Regions from separate parts of the Mumia zhuanghuii genome, predicted to be linked through region 2. Evidence: predicted binding sites of a transcription regulator. Region 2 holds the regulator's gene; the other holds the start of a gene.
The links. Region 2 encodes LexA, which represses DNA repair genes until DNA is damaged. Its sites were predicted from a motif close to TCGAACANNTGTTCGA; they were not measured.

Region 1: a site for LexA is predicted at 1,921-1,936, ahead of ruvC (crossover junction endodeoxyribonuclease RuvC). Genes of this name have one in related genera too.

What each region holds. Positions count from the first base shown of each region.
Region 1 covers NZ_JBHUFT010000008.1:1,176,676-1,180,076, reverse strand. The annotation lists gene ruvB (Holliday junction branch migration DNA helicase RuvB) at 1-634, opposite strand, end outside; gene ruvA (Holliday junction branch migration protein RuvA) at 652-1,275, opposite strand; gene ruvC (crossover junction endodeoxyribonuclease RuvC) at 1,272-1,874, opposite strand; gene ACFSDF_RS14075 (CsbD family protein) at 2,039-2,221, opposite strand; gene ACFSDF_RS14070 (hypothetical protein) at 2,275-2,718, opposite strand; gene ACFSDF_RS14065 (hypothetical protein) at 2,778-3,161, opposite strand; gene ACFSDF_RS14060 (hypothetical protein) at 3,200-3,401, opposite strand, start outside.
Region 2 covers NZ_JBHUFT010000008.1:1,931,933-1,935,333, forward strand. The annotation lists gene ACFSDF_RS17750 (ATP-dependent DNA helicase) at 1-1,193, shown strand, start outside; gene lexA (transcriptional repressor LexA) at 1,308-2,021, opposite strand; gene ACFSDF_RS17760 (LysM peptidoglycan-binding domain-containing protein) at 2,151-2,714, shown strand; gene ACFSDF_RS17765 (serine hydrolase) at 2,752-3,401, opposite strand, start outside.

The sequences.
Region 1 (3,401 bases), 760 kb from region 2:
AGCGCTCGACGATGCGGTGGAGCTCGCTCGCCTCGTAATACTCCAGCTGCGCGGTGAACCCGAACCGGTCACGCAGCGGCCCGGGCAGGAGCCCCGCGCGCGTCGTCGCACCGACGAGGGTGAACTGCGGGATCTGCAGCGGGATCGCTGTCGCCCCTGGGCCCTTGCCGATGATGACGTCGACCCGGAAGTCCTCCATCGCCATGTAGAGCAGCTCCTCGGCGGGCCGCGACATGCGGTGGATCTCGTCGACGAAGAGGACGTCGCCCTCGTTGATGCCCGAGAGAATCGCTGCGAGGTCGCCGGCGTGCTGGATCGCCGGGCCACTGGTGAGCCGCAGCGACGTGCCGAGCTCGGCCGCGATGATCATCGCCAGCGTCGTCTTGCCGAGCCCCGGTGGACCGGAGAGAAGGACGTGGTCGGGGGTGCGCCCGCGGCCGCGGGCCGCGGTCAGGACGAGCGTGAGCTGCTCGCGGACACGCTCCTGGCCGATCAGCTCCTCGAGCGAGCGCGGCCGCAGCGCCGCCTCGTACGCCTGCTCCTCCGAGACGACCTCGGGGCGTACGAGCCGTGCTTCGAGCTCAGCCTGCTCGGCGGCGTCGAGGTGTCGGGCGTCGAGATCATGGTCGTCCATGGGTGCGGGCTCCTCCCTCATGCCTTCGAGAGCGTACGCAGGGCTGCGCGCAGCAGGACGGACACGTCGACCGTCCCGGCGTTCTCGACCTGCTCGGCGGCGACGGCCACGACAGCAGCGACGGCGTTATCGGCCTCGCGGGCGCTCCATCCCAGGCCGACGAGCGCACCGTGGACCTGGGGACGCCAGTCGGCCTCGCCCGGAGCGGCGGCCGCTGCGGCGGGAGCCGCCACCGTGCGTACGGCGCCGATGCGGTCCTTGAGCTCCAGCACGATCCGCTGCGCTCCCTTGGTCCCGATGCCAGGCACCTTCGTGAGCGACTTGAAGTCCTCCTCGGCGATCGCCCGTCGCAGCCCCTCGGGGCCGAGCACGGCGATGATCGCCTGGGCGACCTTCGGGCCGACACCGCTCGCGGTCTGGGCGAGCTCGAACGTGTCGCGCTCGTCGTCGTCCCCGAACCCGTACAGCGTCATCGAGTCCTCGCGCACCACCAGGCTCGTCGCCACCTGCGCCTGCTCGCCGTGCCGCAAGCCGGCGAGGGTGCCGGGCGTGCACTGGACGAGCATGCCGATGCCGCCGACGTCGAGCACGGCGGAGTCGAGGGCGGTGGCGGCGACCGTGCCGCGGACGAAGGCGATCATCGGGCCTTCCTTCTGTGGGGAGCGGGGGCAGCAGGGGGGCTGCTGGGGATCCGTGAACGGATGGGCTCGGCGGCGGTACGGGTCGGGCCGCTCGGCTTCCGGGCGGCGGCGAGCGCGGCATCGAGCCGGTTGACCGAGGTGCCACGCCATACGTGGCAGATGGCGAGCGCGAGTGCATCCGCGGCGTCAGCGGGCCTCGGCGCCACCTCCAGGCCGAGGATCCGCGTGACCATGGCGGTGACCTGGGCCTTGTCAGCGCGGCCGCTGCCGGTGACGGCGGCCTTCACCTCGCTCGGCGTGTGGAGCGCGACGGGGAGACCGCGGCGCGCGGCGGCGACCATCGCGACCCCGCTGGCCTGCGCGGTGCCCATGACCGTGGAGACGTTGTTCTGGCTGAAGACGCGCTCGACGGCGACGACGTCGGGCTCGTACGTCTCGATCGCCTCCGACAGCGCGCGCTCGATCGCGAGCAGGCGCAACGCGACGTCGTCGCCCGCGGGAGTCCGGATCACGTCCACGGCGATCGCCCGCAGCGGTCGTCCGACGCGTCCTTCGACGACGCCGACGCCGCACCGCGTCAGGCCGGGGTCGACGCCCAGGACGCGGATCATGGCCGTCACGCGCGGCCTCCCGGCGCACACCACAGCGAACACATGTTCGACACCCTAGCGGCGACCGGCCCAGCGGGTGAGCCGACGCGCCGAGGACGCCGACGACCCCTCCGCCGGGGCGGAGGGGTCGTCGGTACGGCGTGGCGGAGCAACTACTTCTTGAAGGCGTCCTTGACCTTCTCGCCGGCCTGCTTCAGATCAGACTTCGACTGGTCGCCCTTGCCCTCGGCCTCCTGCGCCTCGTCACCGCGCGCCTTGCCGGCGGTCTCCTTGGCCTTGCCCTTGAGGTCCTCGCCCTTGTTGCTGAGCTTGTCGTCGAGACCCATCGCAGTCATCTCCTCAAGATCGGTTCTCCGTTACAGAGGAGGGGTACCCAGCCGGCGCCGCACTACACGTCAGCCGTCGCCACCGCCACCGCCACCGCCACCGCCGTCGCCGCCGCCGAATCCACCGCCGCCGCCGATGCCGCGGTCGGAGTGTCCCGCCCCCTGCCCTGGCGCACCCAGCCTCCCCTGGTGCCCGGGCTGCGTCGGGGACGGTACGGCGCGTGCGACGGGTCGTCTACCGTGCTCGCACCCCACGGCAGGGCGTACAGCGCCTTCGCGATCTCCTTGATCCGGCGCTCCGTGTCGCGGCGCCCCGGCGCGGGCTCCACGTGCATCACGACGCCGTTGCAAGTCACAACGATCGGGCGCCATCCGAGCTCGGCCACCGCTGGTGGTCCGGCCGCCGCGCCGGCGAACTCCGGCATCCACGGCACAGGATCACCGAAGTCAGTGCGCCGCCGACGTGCGATCCGCCAGAACGTGCCTCCCGCTCGCAAGATGTCCATGGGTCATCCTGGCACCGGGACGGTGCGAGTGGAAGAGATCGGGAGAATGCGTCAACCGATCACGGGGGTCCGAACCCGATGAAGGTGTAGCCCGGGCCGCGCCCAGGTTCGCCCCACGCGCTGGTCGTGCCGAGGCTGAGACGCGGGCCGTACGGCACGTGCGACGGATCGTCCGCCGTGCTGGCGGCCCACGGCAGGGCGTACAGGGCCTCGGCGATCTCCTTGATCCGGCGCTCCGTGTCGCGGCGGCCCGGCGCGGGCTCCACGTGCATCACGACGCCGTTGCAGGTCACGACGATCGGGCGGCGCCCCAGCTCGGACGAGGTGGGTGGCTCGGCCACGCCGCCGGCGAACTCCGGCATCCACGGCACAGGGTCATCGACGTTGGCGCGCCGCCGCCGGGCGATCCGCCAGAACGTCCCTCCCGTCCGCAGGATGTCCATGCCTCATCGTGACACCGCGACCGTGCGGGCGGAAGAGATCAGGACGAAACGCCCGAGCTGCCCTGCCAGTCCGGGCCGAGCTGGTACGGGTCACCGGACGTGTCGACGAGCGTCGTCCGCGGGCGACGGCTGATGTCCTCGATGAGGGCCCGGATGCGCGCCCGTGAGGCTCGCCAGCCCTTGACGCGCTCCGTCCCGACGACGGTGCCGCCGCGGCGGACGACGACCGTCCACCCGAAG
Region 2 (3,401 bases):
TCGTCCGCGGGCGGGAGGCCGATGACCTCGAGGACGCGACCGACGCGCTGCGCGACGCTCTCGAGGTGACCCCGCCGGGTCGCATCGCGTCACCGACCGACCAGCTCGCGGACGCGCTGGCCCTCGTACGAGACACCGCGCGCGCGTGCCACTCTGCGATCCCGAAGGAGTCGCAGGAGGGCGAGACCGATGCGGCTCGCCAGCAGGTCAAGGGGCTCGTCGACGAGGTCCGCAAGGTCGCCGAACGCATGGCGGCGGCCTCCGAGGCCGACGTGCTGTGGCTCGCCGAGCGTGAGGGCTCGCGTGGCGGCAACGAGCTGCGTATCGCGCCCGTCGACGTGGCACTGACGTTGCGCGACAAGCTGTTCGGCGAGAACACGGTCGTGCTCACCAGCGCGACGCTCAAGCTGGGTGGCGGCTTCGACTCCGTGGCACGATCGGTCGGGCTGTGGGCGACGGAGCAGGTCGGGGTCGGCCCCGCGGACAAGGCCGAGTCCGACGAACGCGACTTCGCATGGGACGCGGTCGACGTGGGCTCGCCGTTCGACTACGCGAAGCAGGCGATGCTCTACGTCGCGCGCCACCTGCCGCCGCCGGGGCGCGACGGGATGGCCGACGCGACCGCGGACGAGATCGTCGACCTCGTCCGTGCGGCAGGCGGGCGTACGCTCGGGCTCTTCTCGTCACGGCGGGCCGCCGAGGCGGCGACCGAGGTCGTCCGCGAGCGGCTGCCGGAGATCGAGGTGCTGTGCCAAGGAGACGCGCAGCTGCCCGAGCTGGCGCGCCGGTTCACCGAAGACCCGCACACGTGCCTCTTCGGCACGTTGAGCCTGTGGCAGGGCATCGATCTGCCTGGCACGACGTGTCAGCTCGTGATCATCGACCGGATCCCGTTCCCTCGACCCGACGACCCGCTGATGAGCGCGCGCCAGCGCCTCGTCGAACGCCAGGGCGGCAACGGCTTCATGGCGGTGGCCGCGACCCACGCCGCGCTCCTGCTGGCTCAAGGGGCCGGACGGCTCATCCGCCGCTCCGACGACCGCGGCGTCGTCGCGGTGCTCGACTCCCGCCTGGCCAAGGCGCGGTACGGGTCGTTCCTCGCTTCCTCGATGCCGCCGATGTGGCGGACGGTCGATCGCGGGCAGATCTTGGGAGCGCTCAAGCGGCTCGACGCGGCCGCGTCCGCCAACTGACGTACGGGTGCCGGCTCGCCGGCGAGCGCGGGAGGGGGCGTCGCGGGGCGGGTCCGGACACACATGTGGGCGCGAGACCGAGGGGATCTCGCGCCCACCACACGACACGTGGGGTCAGACGCGTCGCATGACCGTGGTGACCTTGCCGAGGATCGTGGCGTCGGTGCCGTCGATCGGGTCGTACGCCGGGTTGTGGGGGAGGAGCCAGATCTCGCCGTCTTTGCGCTGCAGTGTCTTGACGGTCGCCTCGCCGTCGAGGAGGGCAGCGACGATCTCGCCGTTCTCGGCGGTCGGCTGCTGACGGACGACCACGTAGTCGCCGTCGCAGATCGCGGCATCGACCATCGAGTCTCCGCGGACCTCGAGCATGAACAAGGTGCCCTCGCCGACGAGCGTGCGGGGGAGCGGCATGATCTCCTCGACGCGCTCCTCGGCCAGGATCGGCCCACCGGCGGCGATCCGGCCGACCATCGGCACGTACGCTGGCGCGGGGCGCGCGTCGCCGGACGCGGTGTCGTCGAAGCCGAAGTCGAGTGCGTCGCCGATCGAGCGGCGGGCCGCGAGGACGTCGGGAAGGAAGACCTCGATCGCGCGCGGGCGGTTGGGGTCGCGGCGGACGAAGCCGTTGCGCTCGAGGACCTTGAGCTGGTGAGCGACCGAGGAGACGCTCGCGAGACCCACCGCAGCGCCGATCTCGCGCATGCTGGGCGGGTAGCCCTTCTGCTCGATCGACTCGCGGATGATCTCGAGCACGCGGCGCTGGCGGGGAGTCAGCCCGCTCGCGTCCGGTGGGCCGTCGGGGAGCTCGGAAACCTCGGCTTTGGTCATGTACTGACCCTAGTACCGGGCGGCGGTTCGATCAAACATATGTTCGACCGTCGCGTGTCGTACGACACTCGAAAGTTTGTTCGAGCGGGTCCTTCACATCTGTCGGTGCGTGTGGTTAGGTTCGTACACATGTTCGATCGAACGCGTGTTCGGCTCCGGCTACGGATCCACCAGCTGGTCAGCCGTCTCGCCGCCGTCGGGCAGGCCGTACGAGTCCGAGACCAGGAGGACACGATGAGCACCGTCCCCAGCACCTGCGACCGCACCGTGATCACCCTCGACACGCCGCTGACCCGAGCAGTGGCGCGTCACCCCGCAGGCAAGGGGAGGCCGGCGGCGCACACGGCGCCGACGCGACCCACGGCACGTCCGGAGCGTCGTGCCGCCCCGCGTAAGTCGTCGTACCGGCTGACGCGTCGGGGGCGTTTCGTGGTGTTCGTCGCGGCGATGGTCGCCTTCGGCGGGCTCACCGTCGGGTTGGGCACGCAGGTCATCGCGACCTCGGAGGCGGGCGAGCCTGTCCCGAGCCGGGTGGTGACCGTGCAGCCGGGCGAGACCGTCTGGGACCTCGCGGCCGAGGCCAACCCTCGGGGCGACATCCGCGAGACCGTCCAAGACATCGCTGACCTCAACTCGCTCGCGAGCGCGGGCGAGATCGTGGCCGGCGCGACGATCTACGTGCCTCTCTACTGAGAGCGACGGTCTTCGTTGCGATCGTGTCGCAGAGCGCTCAGGCGTGACCGTCGATGACGGCGCGCAGCCAGAGCCCGACCGCGCGCATGTCGTCCAGCACGCGGTCGCGCACGGACGGCTCGGCGTCGTCGTCCCACTCCGCGATCACCGCGTACGCGAGGGTGCGTGCCGGGCTGGACACAAGCCCGACGTCGCCCCGTACGGTCTCGATCGTGCCGGTCTTGTTCCAGAGGACGACGCCGCGGTCCGGACCGGCGTGGGCGAGCGGGTCGAGGCCGAAGGCGCTGGCGACCATGGACAGGTCGGTGTTCGCGCCGAGCCATCCGCTGACCATCTCGCTGATGGTGGGCGACAGGATCTCGCGGCGATGGAGGCGTGCGCAGAAGTGCGCGAGGTCTGCCGCGCACCCGACCGAGAGCGTCGGGGGGTGCTCGGGGCCGCGATCGTTGCGAACCCGGTCGAGGAGCCGACTGCGCTCCATGCCGATCCGCGTCGCCGTCTGTGTGATGGCCTCGAGGCCGAGCCGTCGCAGCAGCACGTTGGTGGCGAGGTTGTCGCTGACCGCGCCCACGAGCGTGCACGCGTCCGCGACGGGCAGGGTGTCCGTCCGCAGGAGGTGCCACAGGCCGGAGTCGGCGACCCCGTCCTCGTCCGTACGGGTGAGCGGCTCGTCCGGGTCGAGCCGCT